2 regions of the Carnimonas bestiolae genome follow, and region 1 is predicted to be linked to the other one. Evidence: predicted binding sites of a transcription regulator. Region 1 holds the regulator's gene; the other holds the start of a gene.

What was found. The regulator sigma-54, encoded in region 1, starts transcription at its own class of promoters, with help from an activator protein. The targets are predictions, from matches to a motif close to TGGCACNNNNNTTGCTNT.
Region 2: R84865_RS04100 (putative urea ABC transporter substrate-binding protein) is a predicted target of sigma-54. The motif match lies at 3,282-3,299, and genes of this name have one in related genera.

The regions. Positions count from the first base shown of each region.
Region 1 covers NZ_JBPCZK010000001.1:647,399-655,189, reverse strand. Annotated here, with positions in the region: gene R84865_RS03080 (BCCT family transporter) at 1-614, opposite strand, end outside; gene rapZ (RNase adapter RapZ) at 775-1,683, opposite strand; gene hpf (ribosome hibernation-promoting factor, HPF/YfiA family) at 1,992-2,306, opposite strand; gene R84865_RS03065 (RNA polymerase factor sigma-54) at 2,489-3,910, opposite strand; gene lptB (LPS export ABC transporter ATP-binding protein) at 4,156-4,881, opposite strand; gene lptA (lipopolysaccharide transport periplasmic protein LptA) at 4,912-5,475, opposite strand; gene lptC (LPS export ABC transporter periplasmic protein LptC) at 5,605-6,180, opposite strand; gene R84865_RS03045 (KdsC family phosphatase) at 6,295-6,849, opposite strand; gene R84865_RS03040 (KpsF/GutQ family sugar-phosphate isomerase) at 6,915-7,791, opposite strand, start outside.
Region 2 covers NZ_JBPCZK010000002.1:153,144-160,934, reverse strand. Annotated here, with positions in the region: gene R84865_RS04110 (nitrate- and nitrite sensing domain-containing protein) at 286-1,503, opposite strand; gene R84865_RS04105 (2-hydroxyacid dehydrogenase) at 1,836-2,831, opposite strand; guanidine-I (ykkC/yxkD leader) riboswitch at 3,345-3,508, shown strand; gene R84865_RS04100 (putative urea ABC transporter substrate-binding protein) at 3,568-4,629, shown strand; gene R84865_RS04095 (ABC transporter permease) at 4,678-5,502, shown strand; gene R84865_RS04090 (ABC transporter ATP-binding protein) at 5,502-6,293, shown strand; gene R84865_RS04085 (urea amidolyase associated protein UAAP1) at 6,290-7,060, shown strand; gene R84865_RS04080 (urea amidolyase associated protein UAAP2) at 7,057-7,698, shown strand; gene uca (urea carboxylase) at 7,786-7,791, shown strand, end outside.

The DNA of each region.
Region 1 (7,791 bases):
AGCGCGCCACCAATCATGGCGTATAGCCCCCAGATCGACATTCCCCAATGGAAGTGCGACTGCGCCATGGCATGGTGGATGGCCGCAGGCGTTTGCGCCGCTACCGTATGAGGCGGTGGCGTCAGGTAATAGCTGAGCGGCTCTGATGGCCCGAAGAAGAAAATGCCCACACCGATACCGGCCCCGAACATCATCGCAATCCAAGCGAAGCGGCTGAACTCGGGCTCTTCATCGTCCTTGCCCAGCTTGATGTTGCCAAAGCGCGAGCAGGCCAGATACGCCATGACCGATAGGCCAAGGATCATTACCAGATTGAGCAGCCAGCCCAGATCGCGAATGGCCCACTTGAACATGCTGGAAGACACTTCACCGACCGAGTTGGGAGCGATAACGCCCCAACTGATAAAGGCCAGCATCAACAGCGCGGTAAGCGCGAACACCACTTTATCGAGGCGGAAGATATTACGCTGATCTTCAACGCTCAGCCCTGGCATCAGGCCCGGGTGCATATCATGCGGATAAAGGTTTTCTTCAGCAGTGGCTGAAGCGTCGGTGGTGGCGGTCGACGATGAGTGAGAGGAGGGTATGCCGGGCTCGTTTTCGCGGGAGGGCATCTGAATCCTTTGCTGGCTGATGGGTCGATGAGAGGGGCTGAGCTACGCATGGGAATAGCGTGCCAGTCTTCCCTGACAAGGGCGAATCTGCATGGACCCGGCTGATAGTAGGGGCAGCAGTCGGGTCGCACAAGCGTTTAAGGGTTCTATTATAGCGATATTAGGGCGCGAGGTGGGGGCCGCTGCTGCGCTGACCGTCAATTTGCTGCTGTAGCTCCAGCTGGCGATGACGCAGTCGCACCGAAGGATATTCGTTGGCGAAATGGTGCGCGAGCTGTTCTACCAGATAAACCGAACGGTGCTGCCCGCCGGTACAACCCACCGCCACGGTGAAGTAGCTGCGATGGGTAGAAAGGTAGCGTGGCAGCCAATGTTCCAGCCAGCGGCAAATGTCGTCGAACATTTCCTGCACTTCTTCCGACGCCGCCAAAAACTGCTGTACATCGGCATCACGACCGGTGGAGTCGCGCAGCGCTGGCTCCCAGTAGGGGTTAGGCAAGCAGCGAGCGTCGAATACCATGTCGGCATCGCGGGGAACGCCATGCTTGAAGCCGAAGGATTCGAAGCTGAGCGTGAGATGCGTTGAGGTATGGCGCGCGACCTGTTCGGCAATGCGTCCCCGTAGTTCGTGTACGGAAGTGGTCGATGTATCGATGACCAAATCCGCCATGTCACGCACCGGACTAAGATAGTGCTGCTCGGTTTCGATCGCCTCATCGAGCGTCATCTCGCTGTCACGGGTAAGCGGATGGCGGCGTCGAGTGGCGGAATAGCGCTCGAGCAACTGGTCGGAGTCGGCGGTGATGTACACCACCTGAATATCGATATCGCGGGGCTTCAGCAGTTCTATCAGTTCCGGCAGGCGGACCAGTGCGTTAGCGATATTGCGGGCATCGATGCTGACCGCCACCTTGTGGCGTGCCGGTGTTTGCGTTTCGAGTTCTTCGATCAACGCCCCCAGCAGCATGGCCGGTAAGTTGTCGATGGCATAAAAACCGAGATCCTCCAGCGCCTGCAGGGCAATTGACTTACCCGACCCTGAACGGCCGCTGATGATCACTAGTTGCATCATTCCAAGGATATCCTTGTATCGAGGCTTAAGGCTGTCGCCCGTACCGCACACGGCGGTGTGATAACACGTTGGTGCGACGGGCAGCGCCCATCATGCCATCTGAATACATCAGTAAAATGACGATTATGGGGAATTCTTAGGAATATTTTATTCCATGCGTCATTGGCTACGCAGATGAGCATGGTAAATGATGCTGGAAAGCGCCACTCGCCGTAAAGGTGGGGCGGGCGGCGCTATCACTGTGTGGAAACCCGCTGCCGCCGCTATGGTTGTTCTAGCGTGCAGCGGGCCTTTGTCGGGTGCGTTTAAACGCCAGCGGTGCCGGTACCTTTGGCGCGCGCCTGCGTCTTCTCTTTATGTTTGAGCAACTGGCGGTCGAGCTTGTCGGCCAGCGCATCGATGGCGGCATACATATCGTCGCTCTCGGCATTACCGTGCAGCTCTGCGCCGGCGATCTTTAGCGTGCTGGCGGCCTGCTTGCGCTCCTTCTCTACCGACAGCGTTACCTGTACCTGAGTAATGTTGTCGTAGTGGCGCGTTAGCCGTGTCAGTTTCTGATTCACATAGTCACGCAACGAATCGGTCAGTTCGATGTGGTGTCCGGTAATGTTCAGCGGCATGGCATGCCTCCTTGAGTCAGAATGATGACACTTCGAGTGTAGCCTTTTTGATTGACGAACCAAATAGATAACTGAGGGGAAATCAACGTTATGCAGAGAGCGATGAGAGCGCGGGGCTTGCGGCCTGAGTAGCGCTGGCCGCGGGGGTGCCGCCAGCAGCCCTTGGCACGGCCAAGGCTAGGTTAGCCCAGGCGCTTGCGCTCACTGGAAGGAGGGATGCCCATGGCTTCGCGGTATTTAGCGATGGTGCGGCGGGCGACGACCATGCCCTGATCGGCCAGCGCTGTGACCAGTTTCGCATCGGAGAGCGGGCGACGAGCGGGTTCTTCGCTGATCAGCTTTTTGATACGTGCACGGATAGCGGTACTGGCGTGACTATCGCCTTCCTTGCCCACCTGGCTAGAGAAGAAGTACTTCAGTTCGAACACGCCGCGCGGAGTGTGAATATATTTATTGGTAGTCACGCGCGAAATGGTCGATTCGTGCATTTCCACCGCTTCCGCGATGTCAGCTAGCACCAGTGGACGCATACCTTCCTCGCCGCGTGCGATGAAGTCGCGCTGACGCTGCATGATTTCGCAGCCCACGGTAAGCAAGGTTCGGTTGCGGCTCGAGAGACTCTTCAGCAGCCAGCGCGCTTCCTGTAGATGCTGCTTCAGGAAGGTGTTGTCGGCGCTTTTGTCGGCCCTTTTTATCAGGCTGGCGTAGTCGGGCTGAATACGTACGCGCGGCAGTGCTTCAGGATTCAGTTCGACCTGCCAGCCGCGCTGATGGTGATAACGCAGGGTCAGGTCGGGGATCACATAGGAAGACTGCGCACTCGCGTACTGATGGCCCGGATGGGGCGTTAGCGCACGCACCATCGCAATCACCTGATCGAGCTCCGGCGCGCTGAGATTCAGCCGACGTTGCAACAACTTGGTATCACAGGCCGCCAGCGCGTCCAGAAACTGGCGCACCAATCGGCGTGCTTGTGCCAGCAACGGCGTTTGCGGCGGCAACAGATCGAGCTGTAGCAGCAGACATTCCTGCAGATTGCGCGCAAATACCCCGGCGGGGTCAAGCTGCTGAAGGCGTGCCAGTACCTGTTCAGGCAGGGCGCGCTGATGCTCGTCAAGCGATACCACGTCACTGACGTCGTTAGGGTCGATGCGCAGATAGCCGTTTTCATCGAGCCCATCCAGATACACTTCGGCGATTTGCTGCTCAAGCGGGGAAAAATCGAGCAGCGATAGCTGCCACGCAAGGTGATCGACCAGACTCTCGCTGCTGCTGTCACGCTCGAAGTCGGCGGTTTCAGCGCCGCGCGACATCGACGAAAAATCGCCGAGACTGGCGTCCTGAAAGGTGTCGCTCCACTCATTGTCGAGCGTCAGCTCTTCAGGAATAGCATCGCTCCAGCTATCGTCGTCGGTTGCCTCAGGCTCGCTGGGCTCATCACCGAACTCTTCCTCAATGTCCAGCATCGGGTTGCTCTCCAACGCCGTTTGAATCTCCTGACGGAGTTCCAGCGTGGAAAGCTGCAATAGCTGAATAGCCTGCTGCAGCTGCGGCGTCATCGTTAGATGTGCGCCGGTGCGCAGTTGGAGGGAGGATTTCATCATCGGGAGAACCAGCGTTGTTCGTTCAGCAATGCCGTGCGCTGCAGAAGGTACAGCGCTACCGGTATTGATAACGCTACCTTTAGTGGGGCGCGTTGCGCAATAGCTGGTAGTAAATGATTAGCAATCCGCGTGCCATGTCGCAAGAAAGGTAACGCAGTGAGGGGGGTAGTATCAGGATGTTGCTAGCGCGGTGCGCCCGATCGGACATCGAAGCCGAGGCGCACCGTTGATTTGCAGAGCACGCCTTAGAGGCGGAAGTCCTGGCCTAGATAGATATCGCGAACGTGCTGGTTGGCCAAAATGCTGTGTGCATCACCCTCGGCGATAATCCGGCCCTCGCCGACAATGTAGGCGTTGTCGCAGATATCGAGAGTTTCGCGCACGTTGTGGTCGGTGATCAATACGCCGATGTTACGATCGCGCAGCTGGCGAACAATGCCTTTGATTTCGTTTACCGAAATGGGGTCGACCCCAGCGAAAGGCTCATCAAGCAGGACGAACGAGGGTTCGGTAGCCAGCGCGCGCGCAATCTCGACGCGGCGCCGCTCGCCGCCCGATAGGCTCATGCCCTTGTTGTCGCGGATGTGCTCGATGCTGAACTCGGAGAGCAGCTGATCGAGGCGCTGGCGCTGCTGCTGGCGGTCAAGATCCTTGCGTGTTTCAAGAATCGCCAAAATGTTATCGGCCACCGTCAGTTTGCGGAAGATCGAGGCTTCCTGCGGCAGATAGCCAATCCCTGCCCGCGAGCGCACGTGCATGGGGGCGTTGCTCAAATCGACATCGTCGATGCCAACCTTGCCTGCGTCCGCCTGAATCAGCCCCACGATCATGTAGAAGGAAGTGGTCTTGCCGGCACCATTAGGGCCCAGCAGTCCGACTACCTGTCCTTGGTCGATACTGACACTGATGTCCTGAACCACGCGGCGTTTTTTGAAGCTTTTCACCAAGTGGGTGGCGTGCAATGTTTTCATCAATCAGAGACTCCGCAATGCTCTAGCGCATTACTGCTGGTTTTTTTTCGGAGTGATGGTCATGTTGACGCGCCCTCCGGATGTGCTTTGCTGAGCGTCGCCCTTGGCGTTACCGCCGCCATTGGCGTTTACCTTACGTGAGTCGATGTAGTACTCCACGTAAGCACCGTGGAAGGTGTCGTTGCCGCGGTGCAGCTCAGCATTGCCCTGCATCACCATTTTGCGCTGGGGAATCAGATAGGTGATGGTCGAGGCCCAGCCGTGCATCTCTGGATCAGTTTGGGTCGCATCCTGCTTTATAAAGGCGCGCTTACCGCTGCTGCCGGTCGCCTTGGCGCGCGAGGCTTCACCGGTCTTGTTATCGCGATAAAGGTCGAGTCGCTGGGAATCGAGGGTCAGGTTGCCCTGGGTCACATGCACCGCGCCGGTATAGGTAGCAGTGCCTGCGCGGTCGTCAACGCTCAGGGTACTGGCCGACACATTGATTGGCTGGCTAGAGGTACTGGCCTGAGCGAGCGCCTGCGGTGCACAGATCACGCTGCCGAGCAGAGCACCGGCGGTGAGGACGGGAGCGATACGCCTTGTCAGGGTCATGGCCGAAAATCCTTGCGATAAGTCACGTAAAAAGGTCGATGTGCTGCTGGCAGTGGGGCGGTAAAGCAAACGCCGCAATGGTTGGACGTGGCGATAAACGCGCTCCCTAATGCCTGAAATTAGTGCCGATTAATGTTGCGGCATGAAGGTGCTGCTGATATTGCCTTCCAGCAGAGCGCGGCTGGTATCTGTCCAGGCCTGGAAGCGATTGCCACGGGTTTTCTGCTCACCCTGGAAGAAGTTCGATTCGCTATCGCTCCAGATACGCCCCTGCTCGCGGTTGTAATTGAGCGTATCAGTCGTCAATCTCCACTGCTGCTCGGGCTCGGTCACCTGAGCATTGCCTTTCAGCACCACGTGATCGTTGCCCTGCCGGACGATACCGGTGTCTCCGGTAGCATGCCAGTGGCGGTTATTACTATCGAGCATGGCGAGTTTGGGCGTTTCAGCAATGCTTTCGTCGGCCTGTGAGAAGTTGCTGATTTTGGGTGACTCAAGGGTCTGATAGGGCCGCCCCTGATCGTCGTAGCGAGTATAGACGACCTGCTCAAGGTACTGATCAGGCGTGCCGTGATCACCCTCTGGAATCGGCGAGTGCTGAGAGACAAGGTTAGAGCGTTGGTCGATCAGCGCAAGAAAGGCGCCTGCTATCAACAGCAGCAGCACGATCCCGATTCGGTATGCGTTTTGCTTTAACCACGCCATAGGTCGCTCATTCCTCGGTTCATACGATAGAGTGCGTTGCCGGTTTTGATATGGCTGGCACGCCAAGGTTCATTGTGGGTGCCGTTCATGGATGCCAAGTATAGGGCATATCGCTTAGCGAGTGGTGGTCGCGGTGGCGAGAAATCCTTCCACAATACCTCCCCAGTGGCCTTGTGCGGTGAGCAATAGTTCGCTCAGCTCTCGCACCGCGCCCTGGCCGCCCGGGCGCTCGGTCACATAATCGGCGCGATCGCGCACATAGGCAGGTGCGTTGGGAACACTAACGCCAAGCCCTGCGGCGCTGATGGCTCCCAAATCGGGCAAGTCGTCGCCGCAATAGGCGCAGGCCGCCAGTTCGATACCGCTGGCCTGGCAGACTTCACGCAGCGCGGTCAGCTTGTCGTCGCGCCCTTGTATCAACCGCTGAATGCCAAGCTCTTCGGCGCGTCGCTCAACCATCGCGGAGCGACGTCCGGTAATAATTGCCACCTCGATACCGTGCTCAAGCAGCAGTTTGATGCCCAGCCCATCCTGAGTAGTGAAGCATTTGCTCTCGCCGCCATCAGCGCTATAGATAAGCGTACCGTCGGTAAGTACGCCATCTACATCGAGCGCCAGCAGTTTGATGGCAGCCGCGCGGGTGGCAAGAGAGGGGACGGTGCTTGGCATATTGGTTCCTGATAGCAGAGGGTGTGCGCCGCGTCGTGATTACTCGAAAGCGGCAGGGCGCATCGCTATACGACGCTGCGCTTCAATAGATCCTCAATCTTGAGGGCGCCCAGCAGTCGCTGTCGTTCGTCAACAACGGTTAGCGCGGTAATGCGGCGCTGCTCCATGATGCGCAGCGCCTCGGCCGCCAGCATGCGGGGAGGCACGCTGATCGGCTGTGCGCTCATTACCTCGCCGATCGGCGTGGTATCAATATCGAGATTACGGTCCAGCGTACGGCGCAAATCGCCGTCGGTGTATACCCCGATCAAGCGATTGTCATCATCGGTAACACAGGCGAAACCCAGCCCTTTGGTAGTAATTTCGAACAGCGTGACCCTCACCGACTCGCTGGGCGATACTCGGGGAATCTCTGCATCCTTGCGCATCACGTCGTTCACCGTGAGCAGCAGGTAGCGTCCCAGGCTGCCGCCGGGGTGGAACAGCGCAAAATCTTCCTTGCTGAAGCCGCGTGCTTCCAGCAGCGCAATGGCCAGCGCATCGCCGAGCACCAGCGCCACCGTAGTGGAGGAAGTAGGGGCAAGGTTGAGAGGACAGGCTTCTTGCTCGACAGCAACATCAAGCAGCGCATCTGCGTGGTTTGCCAAGGTCGAGTTGCGAGCCCCCGTCAGCGCGATCAGCTTAACGCCCTTGCGCTTGAACAGCGCCAGCAAACGCGTGACTTCAGCAGTTTCCCCAGAGTGCGATAGCGCCACCACTACGTCACGCTCGGTCAGCATGCCCAGATCGCCATGGCTGGCTTCGGCTGGGTGCAGGAAGAAGGCTGGCGTGCCGGTACTTGCGAAGGTAGACGCGATCTTGCGCGCAATGTGGCCGGATTTCCCCATTCCGGTCACGACAACGCGTCCCTCGCACTGCAAAATAAGCTGGCACGCAAGAATA
Region 2 (7,791 bases), on a different contig from region 1:
TACTTTCTGTAAAGCACGTTGCGTGCCAAGTCGAAAACATCGCCCTGTAATGAGTAATTTGGTTTGTTTTCGTTGAGATGAACGCGGAAAACGTGCACCTCGATGGCGCATCGTGCACATAAAGTTAGCGTTGGGAGCGCAAGTTCTCTGCCGCGTCGGGCAGGTTTTTCGCTGATCTACGCTGTGGCTACCGAGGAGAGCGCACTCTTTCGCGGCATCTGAAAGCAATGCGAGGGGCGCGCCAGTGGGTAAAACGGCGCCTCTACGCCGCTGATCCGTGATCTCTCAGTGTGTCGGTTTCTCAAGCAAGGTGCCGACTTCTAGCATTGCTTGAGCGATCTCCGCCAACTTCTTGTTTTGTGCCATGGCTAAATTTTGCAGCGCCTTGTGTGCCTGCGGTTCGGTCATGCCATGGTGCTGCATTAACAGCCCCTTCGCTCGTTCGATGAGCTTGCGCTCAGCGAGCGTTTCTCGCAGCGTCGCCAACTCCTCTTCCTGCATTTGCAGACGCTGCGCCTGATGCTCGACCAGTTCGAGCACTGAGCGGCTCAGTTTGGGCGATACAAGCGCCGCGTAGTCGCTGTCGTGCGGAAGCATTTGATCAATTTCCTGCTCCTGCTGTTCGAGGGAGGCTTCCGCACTGTCAATGCGCTGGCGGCAGCATTCCATCAACACCGTTTCCAATGCATCTTCGAGCGTCTTCATATTATCGATGCGTGACGTCGTCAGCTCGAACCAGCGGACCGCGGTGATCGACGGCTCGTTGGAAGCGCTCGTACCCGTACAAGCGATACGCCGCAGGCGCTCAAACTCGCCGCCTGTTTGGGTGAGATAGCGCTGCCACAGCGCAAGGCTGCGCTCGTCGGCAAATTCGCTGAAGGTTTGGAAGCAGCGCTCTTGTGCCTCTATCAACTCGATGATGTGCTGGCGATCGCTGGCGTCGAAGCGTTGAGCAGCGAAGCCCGCCGCTACCAGAGCCCGTTCCTGCCCTGCTAGTTCCTTGCCTTGCATGAAGCTAAATAATGCGAGCAACGCTTGGGAAATCGAGGGATCGCCCGAGGTATCGACGATTTCGAAGATCAGCGCCAGCTGGGTGCGAATAACCTCACAATAGTGGTTCATCGCATGTGAACGGCTCACTTCCAGCGTCTGGATGTGCTGACGTAGCGACGGCATTGTCGTCAGGCGATGCAGAACGGCGGCGATGCGGCTGAATAACCGCGATGAATTGGGCAGGCCGGCGCTGGTGAGATCCAGCGTTTCGAGCTGCTGGTTGATGGTTTGCTCGGCGTGCTGAGCGTACTGGATCTTCTCGCGCAGTAGGTCGCACCAGCCGTCTTCCTGACAGCACAGGTAGATATTAGCGGTACCGCGTTCTTGCTGTAGCAGGTGTATCAGTTGGCTAATTGCACCCACCAATTTACCCATCTGCAGAAGCTGCTGAAGGTCAGCGATTTCACTCTTTTTGGAGGCCAGCACGAAGTCGAGGGCGGTTAGATTCATGGTCGAACCTGATGGCGAATAGTAATGATATGAGCAAGCAAGCAGTGTGCCACCGTCAGTGTTATCACGACGTTAAGCGTGGAAATGAATGGCTGAGAAGGCACGCGAAGGCTGTGGCGCTTAGGGTGAGCAGGGGCCGGCGGCAGGGGTGGTGTTCGTATCGCCGGAAGGCGGCTAGCAGCGCCGCTTGGCAGCGCCGCTACGCATTGCCATTGCGTGTTCGTGAACGTCATTTGTAGCGCGACGCTGGCTCGTATCGCTTGGTATTTAAATGATGGCCATATCGGTTTGATCGTTCATCAACATGGCCATCATCTGCGGTTATTGGCGCTCTACACCCGATTCTCGCACTCTCGCCCAGCCACGAAGTCTTCGAGGTTGCCAAGCGTGGTGTGGGCGATTTCATGCAGGGCTTCTTCGGTAAAGAAGCCTTGATGGCCGGTGATGAGCACGTTCGGGAAGCTCATCAGGCGCACGAACTGATCGTCGTCGATAAAGGTTTCTTCGCGGTTTTTGAAGAACAGCGGTTCTTCGTTTTCGTAGACATCGATGGCGAGGCCGCCGAGCTGCCCGCTTTTAAGTGCGCCGATAACCGCCTGAGTGTCGATCAGGCCGCCGCGTGAGGTGTTAATCAGCAGCACGCCTTTCTTCATCTGTGGAAGCGTGTCGCTGTTGATCAGATGATGGGTCGATTCGAGCAGCGGGCAGTGCAGGCTGATCACGTCGGAGGCTTCGAGCAGCTGGGGTAATTCGACCAGCTTGCCGATGTCGCGAAACTCATCGCTGGGGAAGGGATCGCTGCCAATCACGTTGCAGCCGAGCCCTTTGAAGATACGCGCAGTGGCCACTCCGATGCGGCCGGTGCCAACAATGCCGACCGTTTTGCCGTGTAGATTGCGTCCGAGCAGGCCATCCAGCGCGAAGTTGCCGTCGCGTGCGCGGGTGTAGGCGCGATGAATATGGCGGTTGAGGGTCATGGTCAGCGCTAGCGCATGTTCGGCGACGGCGGGCGGCGAGTAGGCCGGCACTCGGGCCACGAACATGCCGAGCTGGTGGGCAGTGTCCAGATCGACGTTGTTGAAGCCGGCGCAGCGTAGCAGCACCGCCTTTACACCGTAGCCGTGCAGCTGTTCGAGCACGTGTCGATCGAGGGTATCGTTGACAAACACGCATACCGCGTCGCTGTCGTGGGCAAGGGCAACGGTGTCTATATCGAGCGCGGCTTCCTGGTAGACGAATTCGCGAGAGCTATCGGAGGGAAGACTAGCGGCGGCGTGATCAAAAGAGTGCTGATCGTAACGGTGGGCGCTGAAAAAGGTAATTTTCATAAGCGTGGTCTCTCGCGTAGGGAAATGCCTGGCGCCACTTTACGCCCTTGCTGTTGCGATAAGCGAGTGATTATTCAGCGACATTTTGACAGAGGCGAAGCTGGTTCGATCATTGCACCTCGCACCTCGCACCTCGCACCTCGCACCTCGCACCTCGCACCTCGCACCTCGCACCTCGCACCTCGCACCTCGCACTTTGCACCTTGCACCTTGCACCTTGCACCTCGCACCTTGCACCTCGCACCTCGCACCTCGCACCTCGCACCTCGCACCTCGCACCTCGCACCTCGCACCTCGCACCTCGTTGCGCTTCCCATGCACCTTCAATGTGCCGACGCGTGTCCTCTTGCGACCTATGAGTGCATCCCGTACCGGTGCGGGCTGGTTTTACGTCTTACCTTTCGTTGTAAGAATAAAATAAGCTGCTGATATAGCGCGTAAAACCAAAACTGGCGCGGGGGTTGCTTGGTTCTGGCAGGTTGAAGCATCGAATGCATGACGCCTGACAATTTGCAAATGGACGGCTAGGGTTCCGGTCCTTGCGTACTCACCAAGCGGTGGTGGTGCGGGGATGACTGGTCCGAGAGCTGTCGACCTGATCCTTTATCTACCTATCCTGCCAGGCAAGGATGGCGCGATAAACGAAGGTTACACGGCGGGGGAAAAGCCCGGGAGACTTGGTGCGCTTGCATCGGTGCTCTCCTGTTCGGCACCCATTACCCCTGAGGACTTCATCATGAGCCCTGCCCGTTTAGCCGCTATCGTACTATCCACTGTCGCGCTGGCCTTCTGCTGTTCGGCCCAGGCGGCCACACCTTCCGCTAAAAAGAATTTCAACGTGTGCTGGTCCATTTATGCGGGCTGGATGCCGTGGGGTTACGCTGAATCGCACGGCATTCTTGAGAGGTGGGCGCATAAATACGGCATTACGATCCACGCCAAGCAGGTCAACGACTACATCCAATCGGTCAATCAGTACACCTCGGGTGGGGTAGACGGCTGTGCGATGACCAACATGGATGCGCTAACGCTGCCTGCCTCCAGCGGTGTGGATTCGACGGCGCTGATTGTGGGTGACTACTCCAACGGCAACGACGGCATCGTGCTGCGTAACGCCAAGCGGCTGTCGGACATCAAAGGGCGCAAGGTCAATCTGGTGCAGTTCAGTGTCTCGGAGTATCTGCTGGCGCGTGCGCTTTCGCTCAACGGCATGACCGAGCGCGACATCTCGACCGAAAATACCTCTGACGCCAACATTACCGGGCTGTTCTCGGGCAATAGCTCGGATGCGCTGGTGACCTGGAATCCGCAGCTGAGCACCGTCGCCGAGATGAAGGACGCCAATGTGGTGTTCACCTCGAAGCAGATTCCCGGGGAAATTCTCGATCTGATGGTGGTGAACACCGACACCCTCAAGCAGAACCCCGACTTCGGGCGCGCACTGGTCGGTGCCTGGTACGAAGTGATGGGCAAGATCGCCAAACACGACAAGGACGCGCTATCAGCGATGGCCGCCGATGCCGGTACTGATCTGTCGGGCTTCCAGCACCAGCTTGATAATACTCATCTGTACACCACGCCCAAGGACGCGCTAACCCTGTACCACAGCAAGCAACTGCTCAAGACCATGCAGAGCATTGCGCAGTTCAGCTTCGATCACGGCTTGCTAGGCGAAGCCGCTCTCTCTGCCGACACCATCGGCATTCAAACCCCGCAGGGCACCTTTGGTGATCCCGATAACGTCCAGTTGCGGTTTGATCCTTCCTTTACCGAGCAATATCTCGAATCCAGCCAATAACGCGACGGTTGGCGCGTGCGCCGACCGTTCCAAACACTGGAGCAATGTGTGAAGAAACTCATCAATATAAAACCGCATCGCGCCACCGCGTGGCTACTGGGCGCGGTGCCGATTCTGATCGTGATCTTTATCTATCTGGGCGTATCGAACGCGCGGCTGGCAGAAAATCCGCATGATCGGCTGTTTCCGTCGGTGGCCACCATGAGCACCAGCTTCGAGCGGCTGGCGACCCATGAAAACGTGCGCACCGGTGACATTACGCTGTGGACGGATACCGCCGCCAGCCTGTCTCGGTTGATATACGGGGTGGGCCTCAGCGCCCTGATTGGTCTGGCGGTGGGTATGCTGTGCGGTGCCATTCCGCTGGCGGGCGGACTGTTGTCACCATTAATCACGGTGGTATCGCTGATACCGCCGCTGGCGATACTACCGATTTTGTTTATCGCGCTGGGCACCGACGAGCTCTCGAAGGTGATGCTGATCGTGATTGGGGTGTGCCCGTTCATTATCCGTGACCTTCAAGCGCACGCCGAGCGTATGCCGCACGAGCAGCTTATCAAGGCGCAAACGCTGGGCGGCAACTCTTGGCAGATTATCGTGCGGGTGCTGTTGCCGCAGCTGCTGCCACGCCTGATTCAGAGCGTCAGGCTGGCGCTGGGCAGTGCCTGGCTGTTTCTGATTGCCGCTGAAGCGATCGCCGCGCAGAGCGGGCTGGGCTATCGCATCTTCCTGTACCAGCGCTATCTAGCGATGGAAATCATTCTGCCGTATGTCGGCTGGATTACGCTGCTGGCCTTCCTGATGGACAGGCTGCTGGTGTTGGCGTCGCGGCTGCTGTTCCCCTGGTACAGCGCCTCGGGAGGGAAGTCGTGATGGCTATTCTTGCGGCGCAACGCCTGAACAAACGCTACGGCGACAATCTGGTGCTGGATAACGTCGCCTTCGAAGTGGAAGAAGGCGAGTTTGTCACCCTGGTCGGCCCATCGGGCTGCGGTAAAAGCACCTTCCTCAAACTGCTGCTGGGCATCGAATCGATTTCGGGCGGCACGCTAAAGCTGGATGGCCGGTCGATCCCCAATGAGCCGGGGCCGGACCGCGGCATTGTGTTCCAGAAATACTCGGTCTTCTCCCACCTGACGGTGCTCGGCAACGTGATGTTTCACGGTGATCTGGCGGCCAGCAAACTGCTCGGCAAAGCCTTTGGCAAACGGCGTCGGGCGCTGCGTGAGGCGGCTACCGCTGCGCTTGAGGAAGTGGGGCTGGGGGCGGCGCTCAACAAGTATCCGCACGAGCTGTCGGGCGGCATGCAGCAGCGCCTTGCGATCGCTCAGGCGCTGATCGCCAAGCCTAGAATCCTGCTGCTGGATGAGCCGTTCGGGGCACTCGATCCCGGTATTCGAAAAGACATGCACGCCTTGATTACGCGGCTATGGCAGGAAGCGGGGGTGACCATCTTCATGGTGACCCACGACGTTCAGGAAGCCTTTGATTTAGGCACGCGGCTGTGGGTGTTCGACAAGAAACGCCACGATCCGCAGGCCCCCGACGCTTATGGCGCCACCATTACCTACGATATTGCGCTGGATAAAACGGGGGATGGCGAACACCTGCGCCGCACCCGTGAGGCGCTTAATTCATCGATGTCAGGAGGACGTTTCGCGTGAGTCAATCATTTGCTTACTCGACCTTTTTGCCCGGCGGCCAGCACTGGTCGCTTAGGGTACGCAAAGGCACGCTTATCGAATTTACCGCTGAGCAGGCCAACACCAACGTAGGGTTGGTGATGTTCAATCCGGAGAATTTACACGAGCGGCTCAATCTGCCGGATTCGCTTAAATGTCAGCACACCGTGGGGCTAACGCGCGGCAACTGCCTTTATTCCGATATGGGGCGCATCTTCGCGTCTATTGTCGAAGACGACCTTGGCTGGCATGACAGCATCAGCGGTTCGCTCACTCGCCCGATGATGGTGCGCAAGGGCTGGCAGCCGCTGACCTTCCAGCAGGCGCTCAACGAGCGTACTCAGGCTGGCTTCGACAGCTTCATCACGGAAATTGCCAAGTACGGCCTGAACGAGCGCGATCTGCCGGCGCCGCTGAATCTATTCAGCAAGGTGGCGGTGGATGAGCAGGGGGGCATTTCCTACGTTGAAGGGCATTGCGCCAAGGGTGCGCGCGTAACGCTGCGCTTCGAGATGGACACCCTGATCGCGCTGCATAGCTGCCCGCATCCGCTGGACCCTGCCGAACAGTATCCGCATCGCGGCGTTAGCATCCGCTTTGCCGAAGCAGCGCCGGTAACCACCGACGACCCGTGCTATCAGCTCTGCGCTGAAAATCGCCGCGGCTTCCAGAACAACCGGCTCTACTCGCTGGGCTTTGGCGCTGGCGATTATCTCTCCCACATTCCTTTCGCGGAGGCTTCAGCATGACGTTACTCGAAAGCACGCTCAGCGCAGAAAACGCCGTTACCCATGCCACCGTTGACGCAGGCGAGTCCTATATCGGGCTGGTGAAGCAAGGCCAGACGCTGCGTATTGTCGATATCGAAGGCAACGAAGCGGCCGACACGCTGTTCTTCAACGCGCAGGATACCTCCGAGCACTACAGCGCCATGGACACCATTCGAGAGCAGGGCAACCTTTATCTTGGTGTTGGCACGGCATTAATGTCGGATCGCGGCCGCCCCATGCTCGAGATTACCGCGGATACTTGCGGCCGCCACGATACCCTTGGCGGTGCCTGCGCCAGCGAGAGCAATACCGTGCGCTACGACCTTGAGCGCCGCCATATGCACTCGTGCCGCGACAACTGGATGCTGGCCATTTCGCAGCATCCCGAGTTTGGCCTGACCAAACGCGATATCGCGCACAACATTAACTTCTTCATGAATGTACCTGTTACGCCGGAAGGGCAGCTTGAATTTGCCGACGGCATCTCAGGACCCGGCAAATATGTAGAGATGAAAGCGGCCATGGATGTAGTGGTGCTGATCTCCAACTGCCCGCAGCTCAATAACCCCTGCAGCGGTTTTGCGCCCACCCCGCTTGGCGTGCTGATCTTCGATTAATCACCACGTGCCAGCTATCGCTACAGGACGACCTGTCGCTACTACGACAATGGCGGGACGACCCGCCCCTATAGCAAAGGTTCAGCGATGTTC